Regions from separate parts of the Vreelandella venusta genome, predicted to be linked through region 2. Evidence: predicted binding sites of a transcription regulator. Region 2 holds the regulator's gene; each other region holds the start of a gene.
The links. Region 2 encodes sigma-54, which starts transcription at its own class of promoters, with help from an activator protein. Its sites were predicted from a motif close to TGGCACNNNNNTTGCTNT; they were not measured.
Positions count from the first base shown of each region.

Region 1: IR195_RS04645 (NarK family nitrate/nitrite MFS transporter) is a predicted target of sigma-54. The motif match lies at 3,854-3,871, and genes of this name have one in related genera.
Region 3: IR195_RS14335 (choice-of-anchor L domain-containing protein) is a predicted target of sigma-54. The motif match lies at 1,624-1,641, and genes of this name have one in related genera.
Region 4: IR195_RS19425 (P-II family nitrogen regulator) is a predicted target of sigma-54. The motif match lies at 4,280-4,297, and genes of this name have one in related genera.

Region 1 is NZ_CP065135.1:976,895-982,940, reverse strand. Features, by position in the region: gene IR195_RS04665 (L,D-transpeptidase family protein) at 1-423, opposite strand, end outside; gene IR195_RS04660 (murein L,D-transpeptidase catalytic domain family protein) at 551-1,276, shown strand; gene IR195_RS04655 (CZB domain-containing protein) at 1,505-2,602, shown strand; gene IR195_RS04650 (patatin-like phospholipase family protein) at 2,707-3,726, shown strand; gene IR195_RS04645 (NarK family nitrate/nitrite MFS transporter) at 4,028-5,380, shown strand; gene IR195_RS04640 (nitrate regulatory protein) at 5,496-6,046, shown strand, end outside.
Region 2 is NZ_CP065135.1:2,622,575-2,628,620, forward strand. Features, by position in the region: gene IR195_RS12675 (KdsC family phosphatase) at 1-187, shown strand, start outside; gene lptC (LPS export ABC transporter periplasmic protein LptC) at 187-759, shown strand; gene lptA (lipopolysaccharide transport periplasmic protein LptA) at 768-1,271, shown strand; gene lptB (LPS export ABC transporter ATP-binding protein) at 1,347-2,072, shown strand; gene IR195_RS12695 (RNA polymerase factor sigma-54) at 2,178-3,593, shown strand; gene hpf (ribosome hibernation-promoting factor, HPF/YfiA family) at 3,692-4,000, shown strand; gene ptsN (PTS IIA-like nitrogen regulatory protein PtsN) at 4,005-4,475, shown strand; gene rapZ (RNase adapter RapZ) at 4,550-5,464, shown strand; gene IR195_RS12715 (HPr family phosphocarrier protein) at 5,511-5,780, shown strand; gene pmbA (metalloprotease PmbA) at 5,852-6,046, opposite strand, start outside.
Region 3 is NZ_CP065135.1:3,043,690-3,049,735, forward strand. Features, by position in the region: gene IR195_RS14335 (choice-of-anchor L domain-containing protein) at 1-1,513, opposite strand, end outside; gene IR195_RS14340 (DNA/RNA non-specific endonuclease) at 2,185-3,048, opposite strand; gene IR195_RS14345 (Lrp/AsnC family transcriptional regulator) at 3,111-3,386, opposite strand; gene IR195_RS14350 (high-potential iron-sulfur protein) at 3,642-3,956, shown strand; gene IR195_RS14355 (SpoVR family protein) at 4,036-5,598, opposite strand; gene IR195_RS14360 (YeaH/YhbH family protein) at 5,619-6,046, opposite strand, start outside.
Region 4 is NZ_CP065135.1:4,221,183-4,227,228, forward strand. Features, by position in the region: gene IR195_RS19400 (methyl-accepting chemotaxis protein) at 1-23, shown strand, start outside; gene IR195_RS19405 (LysR family transcriptional regulator) at 28-954, opposite strand; gene IR195_RS19410 (ferredoxin--NADP reductase) at 1,138-1,914, shown strand; gene glnK (P-II family nitrogen regulator) at 2,043-2,381, opposite strand; gene IR195_RS19420 (ammonium transporter) at 2,585-3,832, opposite strand; gene IR195_RS19425 (P-II family nitrogen regulator) at 3,878-4,216, opposite strand; gene IR195_RS19430 (accessory factor UbiK family protein) at 4,564-4,905, shown strand; gene IR195_RS19435 (TonB-dependent receptor) at 5,105-6,046, shown strand, end outside.

The sequences.
Region 1 (6,046 bases), 1.6 Mb from region 2:
CTCGTTTGGGTTCACCTTGCCCCGCGAGAGGTGCTCAAGTGCAAGCAAAAGTGCTGTCGTTGCCTGAACATCAAAATCAGCTTGGGCCAACGCACCTGCTTGCTGGCTAGCCTGAAATGCAGTCAGCAGGATATCTGCGTCATAATCACTAGGCGTTAGACCATCATCTTCAAGGCTATTTAACGCCTGCACCAGTGCTTCAACACGACTGCTATCTTGCCAGACGAGTCGCTGGTTTAGCTGCTGATAAAAGTCTTCAACAGGCAGTAACTCACTAGATTGAGTCGCTAAACGCTGAGCAAGTGCCTGCTCAAGAGCGCCTGTATCAGCTTGCGCGCTGGTAACCAACTGAGGCGCTTGGACCAGCGTCAGACACAGGGCCATCCCTATCGCCCATCGTCTTATTAACGTTGTCTCGTTCATCGCTCCTCCTTGCGTTACTATTCATCGTCGCTATTTATGATTGCGATTCATCATTATTGCGCTACATCTATTTATCATAGCCGTTTACCTGTCTACTTCGTCGATATCTATTGCAGGATTGCACTCTATGCTTTTTTACCTACGTGCTTCTACCGTCATTGTTTCGCTTCCACTGCTGTTATTGAGCCTTCCCTTACAAGCCGCCAGCTTTTTTTCACAGGTCGCTTCTACCGCGCCACCCGGCATTTCGCCCTTGCATCATCAATTACTCCAACTAGCGCCATCGGCAACGCCAGAGGCGCTGCGGCTCGCCGCTCAGTCACTTAGCTGTGCTGACCCAACCGCTGAGCGCTTAGCCGTCATTGATTACTCACTTCCGTCTACCGAGCCACGGCTTTGGGTCTTTGACCTACATCGACATAAGCTGCTGTTCAAAGAGCTGGTTTCCCATGGGCAGGGTTCAGGCGATGCGTTGGCAGAGGTCTTCTCCAATACCCCCGAAAGCCATCAATCCAGCATCGGGCTCTTTCGCACAATGAATAGTTATTATGGTCGTAATGGCTATTCATTGCGTTTGGATGGCTTAGAGCCAGAGGTGAACGACCTCGCGTTTGAGCGAGCAATTGTGATTCATGGCGCTGACTATGTTAGCGACGACTTTATCGCCCAGACCGGTAGACTCGGACGTAGCCACGGCTGCCCTGCCGTACGCGAAGACATCACTTATCCGCTTATCGACAGTTTAAAAGAGAACCAGTATGTCTTTGCCTACTATCCGGATGAAGAGTGGTTAGCAACATCGCAGTTTCTGCGCTGCCCAAACGACAATGCTCGCCATCTAGCCCAACGCTGATCATCTTTCTAGCAAAATTGCCGAGCGGCGAAGCTGCTCACTGTGTAAGACCAGCCTTTAGGCTGGTCTTTAAGACTGATCCAAATACATTAAGAAACATAGACTCATAAAACACAAGAGGCTGGTTTTTATCATTAATATAAGGTAACTCCGGCAAGCACAGCAACTACCTGCAATACTTTGTGACAAAACATCACAAAACTATTTACTATTTTGCAGGTACTGGCCATGTTTGCTTTTATGCACCCGTATCAAACTATCCATCGCCTAGAGCAGGAAGTGGCAACATTGAATGCCCAACTGGATGCTGAAAAAAAGCGTCACAGTTGTCGCGCGATCAGCTTGATGACGCCAGTTGAGTCACTCAGCATGCTTCAGGCCAGGGGCGCGGACATGCTTTGCTCATTGAGCAAGGGCGTAGAAGTGCATGCTCAGCACCTTGCTGCCGAGCAATCGACACTCACAGACACCTTCGAGCGTCTCCATAAAGCCGAGCAAAGCGCACAAACATTGCAACAACATCGCCAACGCTGCCAGCAAACAGACACGTATTTATCGTCCCCTTTAGTGACAGAGCAAGCCTTCCACGATATACGCCAGTTGAGTGTCGAATTAGGACACAATGCAGGCCATACACAAGCGCTAGCGATTACTGCGGCTTTGGAAGTTGCCCACTTTCATGAACAACCGGCAGGCATGCCAGCGATTGTGCAGGACCTGCAGGAGTTATCAGAACACTCACGGCAATTAGCACATCAGCTAGCACAGTGGGTCGAGCGCACTGCATTGCAAGTCAATGAAGACGCAAAGATCCGAGATTATCAGCAGCAGGAAATAAAGGCACTCACCAGCGCTGCCCAAGCAGCAGAACAGGTCATTGAGCAGTTGATAGACCAATCACGCCATATGTATAAGGTCATACACCACAGTACAACCACGGCTTATTTACACGCCGCCAAACTCGAGCATGCGGTATGGAAAAGCCGCCTTTATAGTCAACTACTCTCTGCTCATCTGGAAGAGAGCTTAGAAGATCACCAGCACTGCACGCTTGGGCATTGGTACTTTATGGGTGACGGTCATCGCTATAAGCATACCGAGGCTTACAAAGCGCTGGCGGCACCCCATAAGCGTTTTCATGAAAGCGGTTTAGAAGCTCTTAAGTTTGCTCGACAAGGTGATCACAATGGCCAGCTTGCGGCGCTGGCCATGATGGAAGAAGCCAGCAGCCAGCTAGCGCTCCAGCTTGATAAATTGATGGAACATGCTGTTTATGAGGTTCCCCTTTCAAATGGGCGCCCTTCGCCATTAGCAGATTCACCTTGATAGCGTGCTGTGCGCCTGCCTAGCAGGCGTACACATATCACGCCCTTTTATGCCATGCTGAGTGGGTTACTGCGCTTTTAATCACTCACTCAGCAGGGAAAGCAATGTCGCAGATCAAAAAGCTAGATCTCGCTTTACAGGGCGGTGGAGCCCACGGTGCTTATACATGGGGAGTCATCGATCGCCTACTTGAAGATGACCGTATCGACATAGAGGGCATCAGTGGCACAAGCGCTGGCGCAATGAATGGCGTGGTCATGGCAGATGCCCTCACCCGCGGTAATAAAGAGACAGCTCGCCAAGCGTTACACCAGTTTTGGAAAGCGGTTAGTCGAGCAGGGATGGCGAGCCCAATTCGCCGCTCACCACTTGATGTGCTTACCGGAAACTGGTCTCTCGATCATTCACCGGGCTATGTGGCCATGGACCTTTTAAGCCGTCTGGTGTCCCCCTACCAACTGAACCCTCTCAATATTAATCCACTGCGCGACATTATTGCCGAGCATATTGATTTCGAACGTGTAAGACGTTGTGAGCAGCTTAAGCTATTTGTGACCGCCACTAACGTTCGCACTGGAAAACAGCGCGTCTTTCGCCGCGAAGAGATGAGTGTGGATGCGGTGATGGCCTCTGCTTGCCTGCCATTTGTATTTCAAGCCGTTGAGATAGAGGGTGAAGCGTACTGGGATGGCGGTTATATGGGTAACCCAGCGCTGTTCCCTTTAATGGAAGAGTGCAGCGCCCGCGACATTCTATTGGTGCAGATTAACCCCATCAGCAGAGAAGAAATACCCACATCTGCCTCAGCCATAATGAATCGACTAAACGAAATTACCTTTAATTCAGCCCTGATTAAAGAAATACGCATGATTGCAGTGCTTAAGCGCACACTGGATGAACAGGGTATCGAAAACTGCTATCAGCAAGCTCTGTTCCACCGTATCAGTGGCGAACAGGCGCTAGAGGATCTCTCGGTATCGAGCAAAATGAACTCAGAGTGGGCATTCCTATGTTACCTGTTTGAGCAAGGGCGCGATGCCGCCGAGCGCTGGCTAGAAACTCACTTTGAGTCGATAGGTGAACGCTCAACACTGGATATTGACGCTGTTTATTTGCACGAATAATCAGCACTGACGTGCCGCACGCCTTTGCTGCAGATGCGCCACCTTGGTGCATTACCCGCTTGCCGCAACGCTCCACCTATCAAAAAAATAAACATAAGAAACTGATTTTAAAATTAAAATAATCTTATGGCGAACTACTTGCTTAACTCTTACTGAATGATGGTAGGCGTGGACCAGGCCCAACGGGTACGAGTGCGTCGAACCTGCCCTTCAATGGCGAAGGCATGTTCTCGTTAACAACATAGCGCCTTTCCAAGCGCCATGTTTTGACCCACTCGTATCGTGCTCTGTGAGGCCATCCATGGACATTCGCAATAAAGCTAACCGCATTCGGCTATTAAACTTCTCTACCCCTCAAATGCGCGCGTTCCACTTCTCCTGGTTCGCGTTCCATATCTGTTTTTTTGGTTGGTTTGGCATCGCGCCACTGATGGCGGTGGTCCGTGAAGACTTATCACTCACCCAAACGCAAATCGGCAATACCATTATTGCCTCGGTTGCTATTACCGTTATTGTCCGCCTGCTCATTGGCGTACTGTGCGATAAAATTGGGCCTCGTAAAACCTATACCGGTTTGTTAATGCTGGGCGCTGTGCCCGTTATGGGCATAGGTTTTGCCAATAGCTTTGAGACCTTCTTACTCGCTCGGCTGGCCATCGGCGCCATCGGTGCATCCTTTGTGATCACCCAATATCACACCACGATGATGTTTGCTCCGAATGTCGTTGGCACCGCCAATGCGACCAGTGCTGGCTGGGGAAATTTGGGCGGCGGTACGACGCAAATCCTGATGCCGTTGATCTTCTCAGGTCTACTAATGCTTGGCGTTAGTGAAACGCTAGGGTGGCGCTTGGCAATGGTGGTGCCTAGTGTCGTACTGTTTTTTACTGGGATTGGCTATTGGCTGTTTACCCAAGATGCTCCCGATGGCAACTTTAGCGACCTGCGCGCCCGCGGCGAACTACCCGAAGCCACAGGTGAAAATAGCGCTGTACACAGCTTTCTGACCGCAGCAAAAGATATTCGCGTATGGGCGCTGTTTATTGTTTACGGGCTCTGCTTTGGCGTCGAACTAACCATCAATAATATTGCCGCTATTTACTTCTTCGACAAATTTGATCTGACCCTGGCGACCGCTGGTTTAATCGCTGGTTTATTTGGCCTAATGAATATTTTTGCCCGTACCCTTGGCGGCGTCTTTTCAGATCTGTTCGCCAAACAAGGCGGTTTAAAAGGTCGAGTCCGCTGGCTGTTTATCGCCTTAGTATGTGAAGGAATAGCGCTCATTGCCTTCTCACAAATGCACGTCTTAAGCCTCGCAATCGGCATCATGCTGGTCTTTAGCCTGTTTGTTCAAATGGCCGAAGGAGCAACATTTGGCGTGGTGCCCTTTATCAATAAAAAAGCACTCGGTGCTGTTGCCGGTATCGTGGGGGCGGGTGGAAATGTCGGTGCCGTATCCGCCGCCTTTCTGTTCCGGAGTGAAAGTCTTGGTTATCAGCAAGGGCTTTTTTACCTGGGCATTACCGTATTAGTGCTTGCTTCTTGTGTACTGGTAGTACGTTTCAGCGATGCCACAGAAGCTGAAGAAGCAACTGCCTATCGTGATGCGGTTGGCAACGATACGAACGCAGGCGCACTCTCGCTGCGTTAGCACTCACTTCCCCCTCTGGATGCTTTATCCGCGATGATTTTTTACGACATGTTTTCGCGGCACATATCGCAACAGAGGGGAATTCATCTCAGGCGGGGAGTAAAAGGAAACCACTATGTCTACAGCCCAACAACTACTCTTAACCGCCCTTCGGTGCGATATCGATAGCCTGCACCATTTAGCCACCACCTCAGAGATCGTTGGCGACATTAGCGGTTTTATCCATGCGCTCCAGCGTGAACGAGGTGCTTCGACGATTTACCTTGTCTCGCAAGGTAAACGGTTTGCCTCTCGGCGGAAGGAATTTGTACAACATAGCCAAGAAGCCGAGACCGTTATGCGCCAGCGGCTAGAAGCACTTGCCGAAGAAGCACGACCACAGGCAGCAGCACGCTTACTCAGGCGGATCGCGGCGGTGTGGCTTGCCCTGGATGACCTAAACGCGTTACGACAAGCCATACATTCGTTTGCGATCTCTCCCGATGCGGCAACCCAAGCCTTTAACCACTTAATTAGTGGACTCCTCGCCATTGTATTTGAAGCAGCAGATACCTCAGTAGACCCGGATATCACTCGCGCACTAGTGGCTATTTTCCACCTTATGCAAGGCAAAGAACTCGCTGGGCAAGAGCGTGCCTGTGGTGCCTTTGGCTTTACTCATGGGCA
Region 2 (6,046 bases):
TCCTATTAAACGCTCTGGCGTAGGCATTACCGTGCCTAATGCTCCTGATTACATGCATACCCATGCCGACTGGATCACCGACCGGCTTGGTGGCCACGGTGCCGTACGTGAAATCTGCGACACCTTATTGATGTCTCAAGGCCATTGGGATGCTGTTTTAGATACGTACCTACACGGCCAATCGTAATGCGCTTTTGGGCTAAAAAACGCGTTTGGATAACCACCATGGTATTTGCCCTAGGTGGTGTGCTGGCGTGGCTAGACCCGCGCGGCCCTCAAGACCAATTAATCGATCCTGAGGCTCGCGCTCAAGAGCCCGGCCATGTACTGGAAAATGCAGAAATCACTCTGTTTGGTGACACCGGTGCCATCCAACAGTCGCTGGCGACGCCACGCTTAGTCCATACCCCTCAAACAGCGATGACAGAGGTTACCTCTCCCAGGGCGACACTGTTCGATAGAGAGGAGCGTCAATGGCTAGCGACGGCCCAGAGCGGCACTCTAAATACTGACACGCAAGCACTCACGCTAGCTGGCTCAGCCCAATTACTTGCACCTGATGAGGGCTGGCAGTTGAATACAGAGTTATTACATTACAATGGCATCACCCGCCATGCTTGGAGCGATGCCGAAACCATACTTCAGCAGCCGCCTCAACGCATTAGCGCTTCACGTATGGATGTATGGCTGGATGATAGCCAGATCCGCTTAACCAATAACGTGCGCGGCGTTCACCCGCCTGCCACTCGTTCTCAGTAGGAGTCGCGATGAACGCTCTTATTCGCACGGCACTCTTCGTCATTACACTACCTATTTCTGCGGCAGCGCTACCGGTCATGGCACAAAGCCAAGCCCCTGTAGAAGTAGAGGCTGATCGTTTAGATCTAGATCAACGCGCAGGCACTGCAGTCTATTCGGGCAACGTCGATATTCGTCAGGGCAATATGCAGCTACGCGGAGATCGCGTTGAGATTCAGCGCAACGATGCTGGCGAGCTATCGCGCGCCGTTGCAACCGGTGGACGAGCCTATATACGCAACCAGCTCGAAGACCAAGCCAGCCCAATGGAAGGCTGGGCAAAGCGCATCATTTATCATGTTGCCGAGCGTCGGGTAGAGCTAATCGACCAAGCGGAGCTGACCCAGCAAGCTGACCGCTTCGAAGGTGGGCGCTTAGAGTATTTTATCGACCAAGGTGTAGTTCAGGCGCGTTCTGATGTTAGCGGCAGTGAACCACAACGTATCCGCATGACTCTTCAGCCGGAACAATAGGAGTGACCAGTGGCGACAAAACATGCAGGGTCTGCACCTCACACAGCCTTAGAATCAGCATCAGAAACAGCGCCGATAAAAACACTTTATGCCCACCACTTAGCCAAAAGCTATAAACGCCGCCGTGTAGTTAAGGATATTAACCTAGAGATATCTCAAGGCAGCGTGGTAGGACTGCTAGGCCCCAATGGCGCGGGCAAAACGACATCCTTCTATATGATTGTCGGTTTGGTAAAGTCTGATGCTGGAAAGGTAGGCATCGACGGGCTTGATTTGACCCACGCCCCCATGCACGAACGTGCACTGGCAGGTATTGGGTACTTGCCCCAGGAAGCCTCTATTTTTCGCAAACTGACCGTCGCCGATAACATAATGGCAATTCTGGAGACTCGCAAAGAACTCGATCGCAGCGCTCGGGAGCAGCGCCTTGAGTCGCTACTGGAAGATTTTCACATCACTCACATTCGTGACAACTTCGGCATGAGTCTTTCAGGCGGAGAGCGTAGACGTGTTGAAATTGCACGCTCCCTCGCGACAGAGCCTGCCTTTATTCTGCTTGATGAGCCGTTTGCCGGCGTTGATCCGATCTCAGTAGGCGATATTAAAACGATCATTCGAGCACTCAAAAAACGCCATATCGGCGTACTGATCACCGACCATAACGTCAGAGAAACACTAGATATTTGCGATATTGCCTACATTGTAGGTGACGGCCATATCATCGCCAGCGGCCCCCCTCAGGAAATTCTCAACAACCAACGGGTAAGAGACGTTTATTTGGGGGCTGATTTCCGCCTGTAAACAGCCACCTGCAGAAAAAATAGTATGGGTGGCATACTTATTGCACTTGCACCAAGCCATAACTCGCACTAGGGTGGAGCTTTCTGATTAACGAGTGGTTCTCAGATGGTCATGAAAGCTTCTCTTCAATTGCGTATCGGTACACAGCTGACCATGACACCTCAGCTGCAGCAGGCCATAGCCCTGTTACAGCTATCAACGCTGGACCTCCGTCAAGAAATTCAGCAAGCGCTTGATGCCAACCCCATGCTTGAGCAGGAAGACGAGTTCGGCGAGCAGGCCGTTAGCGAGCCCCAGGAAGCTGAGTGGTCCGAAAGCATTCCTAACGAGCTCTCTACTGACAGTGACTGGTCAGACACTTATCAAGACCTGGGTAGCCATGGTGCCAGTGGCGAGGGGCCAGACTTTGAGCGTCAAGCCGCTGGTCAAAGTTTACATGGCCACTTACTTTGGCAACTCGCCATGACAGATTTTTCACCACGCGACCATGCCATTGCTGAAAGCCTCATCGATGCACTGGATGCCAACGGCTACCTCACACAGCCGCTCAATGACATTCGCGAAGGACTTAAAGCCCAAGGGCATGAAGGCCTTAGCCAGCGTGAAGTTGAAACAACCCTGCTGCGTCTTCAACAGTTTGAACCCACCGGTGTATTTGCTCGCGACCTGCGAGAATGCTTAATGCTGCAGCTCGCCTCACTCCCCGAAGATACACCGCTGTTGATGCCTGCCAAGCGGCTAGTGCGTCAATTTCTTGAAGCGCTCGGTAAAGATGATGCGCGCCTGCTAAAGCGACGGTTAAGTCTGGATGATGAGCAGCTTGATGACGTCATTCGTTTGATCCGCAGCCTTGATCCCCGCCCTGGGAGTGCCTTTGGCGACACAGATGACAGCTACGTAACGCCAGATTTAGTCGTCCGCCATGACCACGAAGGATGGCACCTGGAGCTAAACCCAGAGGCGCTGCCGCGCTTGCGCATTCAACCTGACTACGCAAGCCTCATCAAACGGGCTGACAAGAGTCAAGATAACCAATTTTTAAAAGAGCATCTTCAGGAAGCTCGCTGGCTCATCAAGAGCCTTTCAAGCCGAAATGATACGCTGCTGCGGGTGGGTCGAGAAATCATCGCTCGCCAGATAGGCTTTCTGGAACACGGTGAAGAAGCCATGAAACCGCTGATCTTAGCCGATATCGCAGATGCCGTGGAAATGCATGAATCTACTATTTCCAGGGTCACCACCCAGAAATATATTCATACTCCGCGTGGCGTGTTCGAGCTCAAATACTTCTTCTCAAGCCAAGTAAGTGGCCAGGATGGCGGCGACAATCACTCCAGCACTGCCATCCGAGCGCGAATCAAAAAACTGGTACAAGATGAGCCGCCCGGAAAACCCCTCTCAGACAGCCGCCTCGTGGCGCTATTGGAAGAGGGTGGCATTCAAGTAGCAAGGCGAACGGTGGCCAAATATCGTGAATCAATGGGTATTCCCTCTTCAAGCGAGCGCCGCCGTTTACGCTAATAAAACAGTGCTAACGAGACAAAGTCCGTCTAGGGGCTTTGCAATAGCGCAAAAAGGGTTACAATCGAAGAACAGTCCGATGGATAAGGAGCACGTCAATGCAAGTAAATATCACTGGTCATCACGTAGATCTGACTGACGCCTTGCGTGACTATGTAAATGAGAAGCTGGAACGCGTTGAGCGCCATTATGACAACATCACCACCGTACAAGTAACCTTATCTGTTGAGAAGGAGCGTCAACAGGCTGCCTGCACCCTGCATGCTGCCGGAGCCGATCTACACGCAGAAGCATTAGACAATGATATGTACGCTGCAATTGATGCACTAGCGGACAAAATTGACCGTCAACTCGTTAAACACAAGGAAAAAGCACAAGCTCGCGCCCAAGGCGCCGGCGTGCGTTAACTCAATGACGTTGGAAACCATTCTTCCCCCGGAGCGCGTGCTGTATGACGTCCCCGGGGGTAGCAAAAAAAGGGTGCTGGAATTTTTCAGCACCTTTATTGCGCAAAATACGCCAAGCCTAGATAGCCAAGAAGTCTTCAGCCGCCTGATAGGTCGTGAGCGCTTGGGCAGCACTGGAATAGGCAACGGCGTTGCTATTCCTCACGCTCGTAGCCCTCACTGTAGCTCACCTATTGCTGGTTTCTTAAAGCTAGCTGAGCCCGTAGACTTCGATGCTATTGATGGCGACCCCGTCGACCTTGTTTTCGTACTTTTAGTACCCGAAGAAGCGGACGACACGCACTTAGCCTTACTAGGGCAAGTGGCGTCCATTATGAACAGCGTTGACACACGTCAGCAGCTTCGTAGAGCGGCTAGCCAACGTGAGCTATTGGACCTTATAACAGCAAAAATTCGTGAACAACCTGTTAGCTAAACGGTCCACCGTTAGACACTGCCTACAAGTTCAACATTTACCTTCATTTTTATTGGCATGCCAAGAGACACTCTATGCAACTGGTGATCATTAGCGGCCGTTCTGGGTCCGGTAAATCTATCGCCTTACAAGCGTTAGAAGATCTTGGCTATTGTGCCATCGATAACCTGCCGGCCATGCTACTCAGCTCTCTGGTGGATGAGCTTCGTGAGCAAGGGGCACGTCCCCAACTAGCGGTAAGCATTGATGCGCGCAATTTGCCTGCTGCACTAAAGCAGCTGCCAAAAATGCTCGAATCTTTGCGTCAGAAAAGCATTCACTTTCAGGTTATCTATCTAACCACCGATGCCCGAATTCTGCTTGAGCGATATTCAGCTACGCGTCGTCGCCACCCCCTGACGCGTGACAGTGACATGACGCTCGAAGAGGCCATCAATAAAGAAGAAGAAACCCTGCTAGACATCCGTGATCTTGCTGACCTGATGATCGACACATCACGTCTGTCGGTTCATGACCTGCGTCGCCGGATAACGGATCAGGTTGCTCAACAGCGTGAAGATAGATTAACGCTGACACTAGAGTCATTTGGCTATAAGCGTGGCGTCCCACTTGATGCTGATCTCGTCTTTGACGTGCGCTGCTTACCAAACCCGTACTGGGATCCTACACTGCGCCAATACACTGGCCGTGACGCCAATATCATCCACTTTCTGAAGGGATATCCCGTCGTTGAAGAAATGCGCAATGATATCCAGACATGGTTGGAAAAGTGGCTACCCGCTTACCAAAATAGCCAACGCAGCTATATGACGATTGCTATTGGCTGTACCGGTGGGCAGCACCGCTCTGTCTTTATGGTGGAACAACTAGCGCAAATGCTGGTGAAACAAGCGGGAGAGGTTCAACTCCGTCATCGTGAGCTAGGCCTGCAGTACACGCTCAGTGAACAGCAGCCTTCCACATCCCCGCCTTCAACAAACGCGCAATAAGCAACGCCTTTTTCTTCACGACCCCACTCGGCAAAAAGGAACCAGAGTGCCAGAAAGAATCTTAACGCTCACTAATCAGCGCGGCCTTCATGCTCGCGCAGCGACAAAACTCGTCAAGTGTGGCCAACAGTTTTCGGCCAAGATTCACGTTTACAAGCAACAGCAAATGGCAGATGCGGCCAACATTATGTCGTTGTTAATGCTGGCCGCTCCTTGTGGCACTGAACTTAGAATCCAAGCGGAAGGCGACGACGCCGAACAAGCACTAGAGGCGATTGAAGCTCTGTTCGACGCGCGTTTTGACGAAGAGCACTAACATCAGTGAAGAGTACTAACATCAGTAAAACAGCGTCAGCCAACGTGTTAGCTGAGCCGTTAGGCAAGTTGTTAGTTACCAGCGACGGTCATTGCATCAATTAGCCAACTACCCGTGTGAATACTGCCACGGGTATCGGTATCATCACCGACTGCAACTAAGCCAGCAAACATGCTATTCAAATTACTGGCAATAGTGAACTCCTCGATGGGATGCTGTATTTCGCCATTGTCTACCCAGAAGCCTGCAGCGCCTCGTGAATAGTC
Region 3 (6,046 bases), 420 kb from region 2:
AGTCCAGCGTCATTGCCGTATTGAAAACAACATCCTGGCCATCAATGGCAGTGATGACAATTGCATCGTCCCCAGCTGCCTGATCAGCACCATTACCATTATCAGCAAACAGGTTGCCACTGGCCAACCAGCCAAAATGACCCGCTAGATCATCATTATTAGCCACTGGCTCTGGCTCTGGCTCTGGTTCTGGCTCTGGCCCTGGTTCTGGCTCTGGCTCTGGTTCTGGCTCTGGCTCTGGTTCTGGCTCTGGCTCTGGTTCTGGCTCTGGTTCTGGCTCTGGTTCTGGCTCTGGCTCTGGTTCTGGCTCTGGTTCTGGCTCTGGTTCTGGTTCTGGCTCCGGAGAAGTCTCATCAAGGGTGATCGTGGTTCCATCTTCAGCTTGTGTAAATACAAAGCTATCTGGATCATCCAAGTCAGCAAACGTCAGCGTCGTATCATTTTCCCCGTCCTGATTAGAATCAATATCTAAAATCACTGACCCAAGGCTAAATGTCACATCTGACACATCAAAAAAGCTATCTTTAACAACTACTTTGTCATTCGTCTCAAAGCCAACAATGACATCACCATTCAACTCAGCAGTACTGCCTGTGACGATGTTTGCCTGCTCATTCAACGTGACTTCTTCTGCAGCCACGGTTGTAGTGACGTTACCTTCAGTATCCGGAACCAATGCACTTAGCACACCACCGCCCGAGCCTCCCCCGCTAATCAGAGAGAGATCAGATACAAAAAGCCCTGAATCCAGAATGAGATCACCAGTATCAGCGATACCAATCTTGATGGTATTTTCGCCTTGCTGCAGGGGAGCACGAACGACAATCTCTCTGCTGAAGCCGTCCCACTCAATTGCATAAGGAGAACTAAGTTGGTTGCTATTATCAACAAATACACCTGACTCAAGGTTATCTGAAATAACACTTAGCGGTTTATCCGTCGCAGCAAACTCAGCGTAGTTAACGCCGTTGACATATAAAGCAGCAATATCTACATAGTCACTGTCAACAAATTCTGGGAACTCTTCTGAGCCAAATACAAGGCTTGCACGAAGTGTATCCACATCCGGGTCATTAACATTTACCGTAAACTCAATCACTGACGCATCGTTTGTGCTACCCGCTCCTGGGAATGCTTCAAGTGCCGTTTCGGTTAGATCTGAGTCTCCTGGCTCTCCGTGATTTACACTATCCCCAGTCGTGGTATTCTCTGAGCCTGGGAACCCACCTGTCGACAACATAATACCCTGACCATATTGGTAGGCTGGCAACTCAAAACCTTCTTCTGGCAGAATTTCAAAGTTATCAACCCAAAACGCAGCATTACTTGAGCCGGTATAGGTAACGTTAGTTGCTAGCCCCCCTCCCAGAACTTTGTTAACTGCATCAGCTGCAATATCTGAAGCTGTAGCCTCTTCCGCCTGAGTCATTAGATCGTGGAAACTTAGATAATAACTCGCCAACAGTTCATCATCCAGCGCGGAAAATTCATACTCTTCTTTTTTTACAGTCACTTACCTATCCCCTCCAGTACTGATCCATTAGCATGATTGCTCAGAACACACCGCATAAATATATGCTTAATCAAGAGTGAAGATGTATAGCCCAAATGGGCATTCAAATATTAGCAACAACCATGCCACTACCGCCATATCAACCTGTAAGAATAATTAGTCTAACTTAGACAAAATACATAAAATTCAGCCCACCAAGAAGTTCAGATTGAATATGGCTTGCCAGCGAGCGCTTGTGTTATGCCAATGTAGCTATGATGTAGCTATCCACGTCACGTAAAAACGCTTGTCGTAGTCACGAGGGGGAATGGTTGATAATGCCTAGAAAGAAGTGCTGGGTAAGTAGCTATCTTTTTTTATGATCGTTGTTTATTTTGAGACAAGTGTTCAAATAAGTTCTGGGGCCTCCATGCAATAAAAACGGCTACTCTATCTCAACACGAGTCAAGAAGAAGAGTAGCCGTTTAAATTACTGTCCAAGTTGCACTATCAGGCAAAGATAAAACTTTCTGTCAGCCCATCAGCATCCATCTCGCTGTCAAACACCCCTAGCCAGGAAGAGCTAGGCGAGACAGATAGACGAGACAGCTAGACGAAAGAACTAAACGAGATTGTCGTCGCGTTAAGCCTATGTCCTCGAAAGCACTTTGACTTTAAATGCTTTGACTTTATTACTGGAAACGCCCAGGACGTCGCGCTACTTCTTCTAGCGCCCAGCCTTGAGTACGCAATTGCCCTTCCAGAACAGCTTCACGCTCTGCCGCTAAATCAGGGAAGAAATTCAGCCCTGTGCGCGACTCTATCTCATCGATAGTCACCAGATAATCGGCTAACGACTCATTACCACGAACGTCCTGCGGCATAATAAAGGCAAGCGCCAACGGCGCCTCTTCATTCGGCACAACGATAATCTTATAAAACGCTTCTGGCACTTCCACAAAACCAACGCGATTAAACGCATTGTCCATGAAGTGCTCAGGAAAAATAGGCCCAGTAATCACCTGCAAGCGATCAAAGCGCGGTGCAAAATGGTCCATCACCGACTCTTCAAGGCGCTGCCAAAGCTGGCGATTCAAGTTAGGCCGCTGAGGCGTCATATTACTCATCAAGAAGGTATCGACCTGAGCGTTACGACCATGCACCGCTGCAATGGCATAGTTAGGTGCTAAGTGTCCGCGATCATAACCACTGCCGGAATAGCTATCAGTACCTACTGGCCATAACGTGCGCCAGTCAGCTTTAAAATTAGGCCGCGGGCCAATACGAGTATCATCGGGCACCGCTTCGACTTGATAGCTGACCCAAAGTGGGTTTACCCGCACATCAGACCATCCCGCTAAAAAGCCATCGTTTCTCAGCACACGGTGAAATGTTGTTAGCTGAAACCCATCCCAGGTAGGCACGCCCATCCAGGTATAATCATCCTGATGCTGACGCTCCTGAAACTCCCAAAGCCCCGTTCCTACTACGACAAAAAGCACAGCGATACCCAGGCGTTTTCCCCGACGACGCCAGCGCGAAAGCGATTTTCCCAACAGCCTTACTCCCTACAATAATGATTCTGCATCCTGCTTTTTTATATCAGCTAATTTGCCGGTTACCAGCCCAGGGAAAACATCGTTTCTAGGTCGTGACGGGAGTGTACCTGCATCGCATTGAGTGTTTCGGTATCGCTAATACCCTCGACAGCATTTAGTCGTTCTGTGACCAGTTCAGCAAGGCTTTCAAAATCAGGGGTACGGGCTATCGCGACCAAATCATAGCGACCACACGTCGAATAGACTTCGCTAATACCGTCTACATCAGCAAGGCGCTCAGCGACTGCTTTTACCTGGCCTTTCTCAGTATTGATTAAAATCACAGCGTTTTGCATAGCACCCCCAAAGTAGCGTTAACAATCTAATCAGCAACCAGAGGCGAGTATAACAGGCTGCTTGCCAAGACCAAGCACCGCTCAGTGACGTGGTTAATTGTCGCGCTTTTCATAAGGTTATTCGCACTAATTTTGAGCATGCGCTAGCATGGCTTAGAGAACTCCGGTTTCTTAGTTTTGTCGGAGTATTAGAGGTGGATCACCACCCAACAACATAAGCAAAAAAACGTCAAACCGTGACGCTAAGGAGACACCATGGCTAATCAGAGCCGTCGTAAGTTCATGCGTAATAGCGTAATGGGCCTAGCCGCCCTGCCATTGGGTGTAGGTATCCTGTCAAAGACTGCTTTTGCCCAGGAACTGCCGCGCCTTGATCCCTCCAACTCTACTGCCCAGGCGCTTAATTACGTTGCGGCAGCCAGTGACGCAAGCGACCATCCAGCCTATGAGGAAGGTGAGTTGTGTTCAAATTGCATGTTCTTTAATGCAGAAACTGAAGGCTGCCAACTATTCCCGCAAAATAGCGTTGAGCCGGGAGGCTGGTGCCAGTCCTGGACTGCCAAAGGCTAACGTTAGTCGCCGGCAGGGCTTGGTAAAATAGCCAAGCTTTACCACTACCCCGCGTTTACTGCGGGGTAGTTAGTTAGCCTTAACTCACCTCTTTGTTTTCCTCCTCAATCGGCCACTGGTAACGGCGCGTCACACGGCCCTCTTCCATTGAGATTAAATGCACCGGGAATCCCCATAGTTGCTGCAAGTGGCGAATCACCGGATACACGCTGCGGCCAAGGGGCCGACGACTATCTTGTACATGATGTAACGTCAGCGAACGATCCCCACGTATGGCCGCTTCGACAACTTGGATATTGGGCTCACGCACCGATAACGCATATTGAGTTGAAAGCGCTTCGCGCACTCGCCGATACCCCCGTTCATTATGAATTGCTGCGACTTCCAGTGTTTCCACCTGATCATCATCAACAATTAAGAACAGCTTGAGATCGCGCATTACCTTGGGGGATAAAAACTGCTGAATAAACGATTCATCCTTGAAGTTTCGCATTGCAAACTCAACGGTATCGCGCCACGGGCTACCCGCAATATCGGGAAACCACTCCCGGTCTTCATCCGTTGGCGCATCACAAATCCGCTTAATATCCATAAAGATCGCAAACCCTAGAGCGTAGGGATTAAGACCGCTGTAGTGCGGGCTATCAAATCCTGGCTGATTGATAACCGCGGCATGGGATTGCAAAAACTCCAGCATCAAGCCTTCATCGACTTTCCCTTCATCGTATAAACGATTCATCAGCGTATAGTGCCAGAAACACGCCCATCCTTCGTTCATCACCTGGGTTTGCCTCTGGGGATAAAAGTACTGCGCCAGCTTACGAACGATGCGTACAATTTCGCGCTGCCAGGGAGCTAGAAGTGGCGCATTTTTCTCAATAAAGTAGAGCAAGTTTTCCTGTGGCTCTGAGGGATAAACACCACCGCTATGCAGGCCCAGTGGGTCTGCATCACTGTGCAGGCTACCCGGCAGTGGAGAAGTGCCATTGGGCGCATCAGGAATCGTGCGCCACAACATATTGACCTGGGTTTGCAGGTAGGCTTCACGCTCTTCCTGACGCCTTACCTCTTCTTCAGCAGAAATAGGCGAGGGTCGCTTGTAACGGTCTACACCGTAGTTTTGTAGTGCATGACAGGCATCTAACAGTTGCTCCACGGCATGGACACCGTGGCGCTCTTCACACTGCGCAATATACTTACGAGCAAATACTAGGTAATCAACGATGGAATCGGCATCGGTCCAGGCGCGGAACAAGTAATTGCCTTTAAAGAAAGAGTTATGTCCATAGCAGGCATGCGCAATGACCAATACCTGCATCATTAACGTGTTCTCTTCCATTAGATAGGCAATACATGGATTGGAGTTGATCACCAGCTCATAGGCAAGCCCCATCTGGCCGCGCTTGTAGGCTTGCTCAACGGCCAGAAACTGCTTACCAAACGACCAGTGATGATAACCTACCGGCATCCCTACGCTCGCGTAGGCATCCATCATCTGTTCAGTGGTAATCACTTCTATTTGATTGGGATAAGTATCTAGGCGGTACTCATCAGCGAGCCTGGCGAGTTCCTCGTCGAAGCGTTCCAACACACTAAAATTCCAGTCGGAACCGGTCGCTATTGGCTTACGGGCTACACTCATGGCGTACTCCTCGGTTCACGTTACTGCTCTTGACTCAACCGACGTTTAAACAGCTCACGGAAGACAGGGTAGATATCTCCAGCATCAACAATTTGGCGCATCGCAAACCGTTCGGGGAACTGTGCGGCGACCGCTTCATATTCATGCCACAGCGATTGATGCTCATGAGGAGTAATTTCCACATATGCGTAGTACTGCAACTGCGGCATAAGCTGTTTAACCAGTAAGTCCCGGCAAATATTCGAGTCATCATCCCAGTTATCGCCGTCCGATGCCTGGGCGACATAGAGATTCCACTGTCCGGCGGGGTAGCGTTTTTCGATGATTTTATTTACCAGGGTGAGTGCGCTGGAAACGATGGTGCCACCGGTTTCTCGAGAGTAGAAAAACTCCTCCTCGCTGACCTCTCGCGCAGCCGTGTGGTGGCGCACAAACACCAGCTCTACTT
Region 4 (6,046 bases), 1.6 Mb from region 2:
CCAGCGCTTTGCCATCGTATTGAGTGACTAAGGAATCGGCGGCAGTGGAATATCGTCGCTGCGCTTGGCACCTGCGGTCATCTCTCGGCAAAGTCGCAAGAACTCTCGTATCCCCGTGGTAAGGTACTTGTGGCGGTGCCAGATGAAAGTGAACTGACGTTTTAAGTCTAATTCCGGTGTGGGCAGAGGCACTAAGCTGCCACGCCGGAAAGCATCGCGTAGCGCTAGCCTGGACACACAACCAATCCCTAGGCCTGATTCTACTGCCCTCTTAATACCTTCGGTATGTTCAAGCTCCAACAGGGTATTAAACCGACTACGCCGATGCCTGGCAGCGTGCTCAAGAGTCATGCGGGTGCCAGAGCCCTCCTCGCGCATAATCCAGTCTTCTCGCAGCAGCTGATCCAGTTCCAGATGCTCACGGCCTGCCAACGGGTGGCGCGGCGAGCAGAAGACGCACAGCTCATCCTCTACCCATGGCTGGCTAATAATCATATCGTCGTCGCACTGCCCTTCAATCAGCCCTAAATCAAGCGAGTGCTGGCGCACGCTCTCAATAATGTGGCGCGTGTTACGCACCGCCAACCGCACCCGACTGCCGGGATAGCGCTGCATAAAATCGCTGATTAACAGAGTGGCTAGATAGTTGCCAATGGTGAGCGTTGCGCCCACATCCAACGCACCTACGCCCTGCTGACCACGCAACAGCTCCTCTACCTCTTCGGCTCTGTCCAGCAGGGCCACCGCTTTTGGCAACAGTTGGAAGCCCAGCGCATTAAGCTTCAGTCGTTTTCCCATGCGGTCGAGAAGCTGGCAGTCAAATTGACGCTCAAGCTCCGCTAGCGACGTACTGGTAGCAGATTGGGACATAGCGAGGGCACGCGCCGCCTGAGAAACACTTTCATGCTGGGCGACGGCTACAAAAACCTCCAACTGGCGCAGGGTGTAATGCATAGAGGCAACCTCTGTTGTTTTGACAGCATATCTATTTTTTAGATAAGTGTTATCAGTATAATTTGCTTAACAGATATATTGCGGTTTATTTAGAATTGGTAGCAACATATTTAGCTATTTTTTATGCTTTTTTAGAATATGGCAGACAAGGCTTAGGCCACTCTGCCCATTGGAGGAGTTAGCATGAGCAAGTTTGCCCTGGAAGAAGTCCTCAGCGTTCACCACTGGAACGACACCCTGTTCAGCTTCCGCACCACTCGCGAGCGTAGCCTACGTTTCAAAAACGGTCAGTTTGTGATGATTGGCCTGGAAGTGAACGGCAAACCGTTGATGCGCGCTTACTCCATTGCCAGCCCCAACTACGAAGACCACCTGGAATTTTTCAGCATCAAAGTACCCGATGGCCCACTCACTTCGCGCTTGCAGCATCTTCAAGTTGGCGACCAAATTATGGTCAGCCGCAAGCCTACGGGCACGCTGGTATGCGATGACCTGCTGCCTGGCCGCAACCTTTACATGCTTTCCACCGGAACAGGCCTTGCACCGTTTATGAGTCTGATCCAAGACCCAGAAGTGTACGAGCGCTTTGAAAAAGTGGTACTGGTGCATGGCGTGCGCGAAGTATCTGAACTTGCCTATGCCGACTTTATTACCAAAGAGCTGCCTGCTCACGAATATTTAGGCGAAGAGATTGCCGAAAAGCTGGTGTACTACCCCACGGTTACCCGTGAAGAATTCCACACCATGGGACGACTGACCGATCACATTCGCAGCGGCAAGCTGTTTGAAGACACCGGTCTTCCGCCGATTGATCCGCGCCAAGACCGCGCGATGATTTGCGGCAGCCCCGCCATGCTCGACGACACAAGCGCACTGTTAGACGAACTGGGCCTGAATATTTCCCCGCGGATGGGCGAGCCGGGTGATTACGTGATTGAACGCGCCTTTGTTGAGAAGTAAGGCGTCAACGGTAAAGAGTAGCAAGTCGAAGGCAGGAAAATCACTTGCTAAGCTATGGTAAAAAGCCCCGCTAAACCGATAGTTTAGCGGGGCTTTTGGTAACCTTAAGCTGCGAACACCCGTCGCGATTAAACCGCGTCTTTGCCGGTTTCGCCGGTACGAATACGAATCACCTGCTCCAGCGGCATGACAAAGATTTTGCCATCGCCGATTTTGCCGGTATTGGCAACCTGCGTAATGGCATCAATAACCTGCTCCGCCATATCGTCATCCACCGCAACTTCTAGCTTCACTTTGGGCAGAAAATCCACCACGTACTCGGCACCACGATACAGCTCTGTGTGACCTTTCTGACGGCCAAAGCCCTTCACTTCCGTTACCGTAATGCCCTGCACGCCGATATCAGAGAGCGATTCGCGTACGTCATCAAGCTTAAACGGCTTGATAATGGCTGAGATCAATTTCATTGCGACATCCTCTAGCTTGGTGGCCTTTTATTAAAGGTTGGCGGGACACTGCTGATAGCCAAGCCCGTTAGCATTAAGCATACACCGCTACAGGCAGAGAATAAAAAATCAGCGCCAATGGATTGTAACAATGCCCGAAGGCAAAAAGGCCTCCCGCTAGGGGAGGCCAAAAGAGCACGCCAGCTCATTTAATTAGCGTAAGCTTATTTCTTAACGCTAAATTCGGGATAGGCTTCAAGACCGCACTCAGCAATATCGACACCTTCATACTCTTCTTCTTCGCTAACGCGGATACCCATGATCGCTTTCAGCACCAACCACACCACTAGGCTGGCAACGAATACCCAGCCAAAGATACCAACGATACCGATCAGCTGTGCGCCGAAAGAAGCGTCTCCATTGGTCATCGGAACCGCCAGCACGCCCCAGATACCCACCACACCGTGTACCGAGATAGCGCCGACGGGATCATCAAGCTTCAGCTTGTCCAGCGTGACGATTGCAACGACAACGATCAAGCCACCCACCGCCCCAATCACCGCAGCGCCTAGCGCAGAGGGTGACAGAGGATCCGCAGTAATCGCGACAAGGCCAGCCAGTGCACCGTTAAGCGCCATGGTAAGGTCCGCTTTACGGAACCACAGCTTGGCAAGAATCAGTGCGGCAAGCACGCCACCGGCAGCGGCCGCATTGGTGTTAACAAACACCTGAGCAACGTTGTTGGCAGAGCTGATGTCAGACATTTTCAGTTCAGAGCCACCGTTGAAACCGAACCAACCCATCCAAAGGATAAAGGTACCCAGTGTGGCCAGCGGCATGTTGGCGCCTGGAATCGCGTGGATAGAGCCATCTTTACCGTACTTACCTTTACGTGGGCCAAGCACCAAGACACCCGCTAAGGCAGCCGCGGCACCGGCTAAGTGAACAATGCCGGAACCCGCGTAATCGGAATAGCCGACTTCAGACAACCAGCCGCCGCCCCATGTCCAGTAGCCAGACACCGGATAAATAAAGGCTGTCATCACCACCGCGAAGGCCAGGAATGCCCACAGTTTCATGCGCTCGGCAACCGCACCAGACACAATCGACATGGCAGTGGCCACAAACACGACCTGGAAGAAAAAGTCAGAGCGCATAGAGTAGTAAGGTGCATCCTCACCGCCTGCGGTTACTGCATCCATGCTGTTTTCAGCGCCAATTAAGAAACCAAGATTGGGTAGGAAGCCCCCCGCGCTGCTGGAATACATAATGTAGTAACCCACCAGCAAGTACATGGTGCAAGCAATCGCAAATAGCGCGATATTTTTGGTCAGAATCTCGGCGGTATTTTTCGAACGCACCAGACCAGCCTCAAGCATTGAGAAGCCAGCAGCCATCCACATGACGAGCACGCCGCAAATTAGGAAGTAAAACGTGTCGAGCGCGTAGCTCAGATCAGTCAACTCATTCATTTTAAGTTCCCCGTTGAACTATAGAAATGATCCGAAAAAACAGCTTCAAACGGCGTCTGCACCGCGTTCGCCTGTCCGAATCCGAATAACGTCCTCAAGCGGTGTCACAAACACCTTGCCGTCACCGATCTTGCCGCTGTTAGCCGCACTACAGATCGCGTCCAATACGCTCTCTAGCCGGGTGTCGTCTACGGCCACTTCAACTTTTACTTTGGGTAGAAAGTCGACAACGTACTCCGCACCACGATACAGCTCGGTATGCCCCTTTTGACGACCGAAGCCTTTAACTTCAGTCACCGTGATGCCCTGAACGCCGTTGTCAGCGAGCGCTTCACGAACGTCGTCTAGTTTGAATGGCTTGATGATAGCGGTGATGAGTTTCATCCCGGATCTCCCCTGCTGGATTAGGTAGCGGCAATGCCGCCCGACTTAACTGCTTATCTCGTTAATGCGCATACCGTGCCACCCAATTTTTTTTTCTTATAAGTCAGCAGGTTGTTTTATAAAAACGAAGGCTATTCGGTGGCAAGGAAGACTTAGCAGTCGCCGCCACCACCCGCTTGCACCATAAAAGAACATTAATAAAAACGCGGCGCTCTATTTCGATGCACGCCGCCGAGAAAGAGAGACCAGAGGCTAATTTGCAAACGATGCATGCGTATCGGCAGCGGGTTGCGTATCCTTATTAATAAGCAGTGAACATTTATGCGTGGTCATTTAAGGAGAGAGCGATGGCGCCTCAAGATCGCATTAGCCGTTTAGCCCAGCAAATTGGGGATCGTTTACAGAACGCGTCCCAAGCCCCTGAAGATATTCAAAAAGGCGTACAGCAAGTAGTACGCGGTGCCTTTGACAGGCTGGAGCTGGTGTCACGGGAAGACTTTGATATTTTGATGGATGTATTGCAGCGCACCCGCTCACGCGTTGAAGCCTTAGAGCGCCAAGTGGCCAGCCTTGAAGCCGCCGTTGAAGCCTCTACCTCAACGCACCCATCCCCCATCGAAGCAGAAGCACCACCCGCCCCCACGCCTGAACCGAGCAGTGATGGTTCAGAGGATAGCAAGCCCGCCTAAATCCACAACGGACGGCAATAGGTTGACGACGCCTATTGCCGACTAAGTGGTGGCTTAATAGGTTGATGTTGATGACGTAATGAGCGTCCTGCCCAATCAACAAACATGAATCAATAAACACGAATCAATATCATTGACTTTGACTGTTGTGGTGATACTCTCCGCCTCTTATTCCCTAACTGCTCGCGGATTGTTCACCATGTCTGACTGGTCTTCTTCAACGGCTACACTCATTGGCACGGGTCTATTACTAGGCTTTTCCGGCGCTGTTTTCGCCCAAAACACAACGTCTGGATCCACGCTAAACGCAAACGCTGAAGATACCCTGGTGGTGGTCGGCTCCCGCACTCCGACCCAGATCAGTCAGATACCTGGCGCGGTATGGGTGATTGACAAAGAGATGCTGCAACAGCAGACCCGCAATGGTGCAGACCTAAAGACGGCATTGGGTCAGCTTGTGCCAGGGCTGGATCTGGCACCGCAAGGGCGCACCAATTATGGGCAAAACATGCGTGGCCGGGGCGTACAGGTGCTTATCGATGGCGTATCTCTGAACAGTTCGCGTGGGCTTTCCCGTCAGTTCGATGCCATCGATCCCTTCAATATTGAGCGTGTAGAAGTACTTTCCGGCGCCAGCAGCCTGTATGGCGGCGGTGCTACGGGAGGCTTGATCAATATCATTACGCGCAAAGGCGAAGAAGGCCTGAACTGGCGCACCGAAGCTGGCATTACTACAGGCTTCAACAACAGCGATGATATGGATCGACGTCTGTCGCAATCAATCAGCGGCGGCAACGAGCGGGTTCAAGGCTACCTGGGCACCTCCATTGTGGACAACGGCCGTCACTACGACGGCGGCGGCCAAGAGATCTTTCCCGATATTGCCCAGACCGACCTTCAGGACAATCGCAGCATTGATGTATTGGGCAACCTCTCGTTCCGTTTGACTGACGAACAGAGCCTGGAACTGGGCGCCCAGCTGTATCGTTCCGGCTACGAAGGTAACCGGGGGGTTTACTTTCCCAACCTCGACGCAGCCACGCCCAACTTGAACGATGCCGAGATTCGCGACGGCTACCGTTCACAGCGCGATCCGGAAACCGACCGCAAGCTGGTCAACGTCAACTATCACCACGCTAAT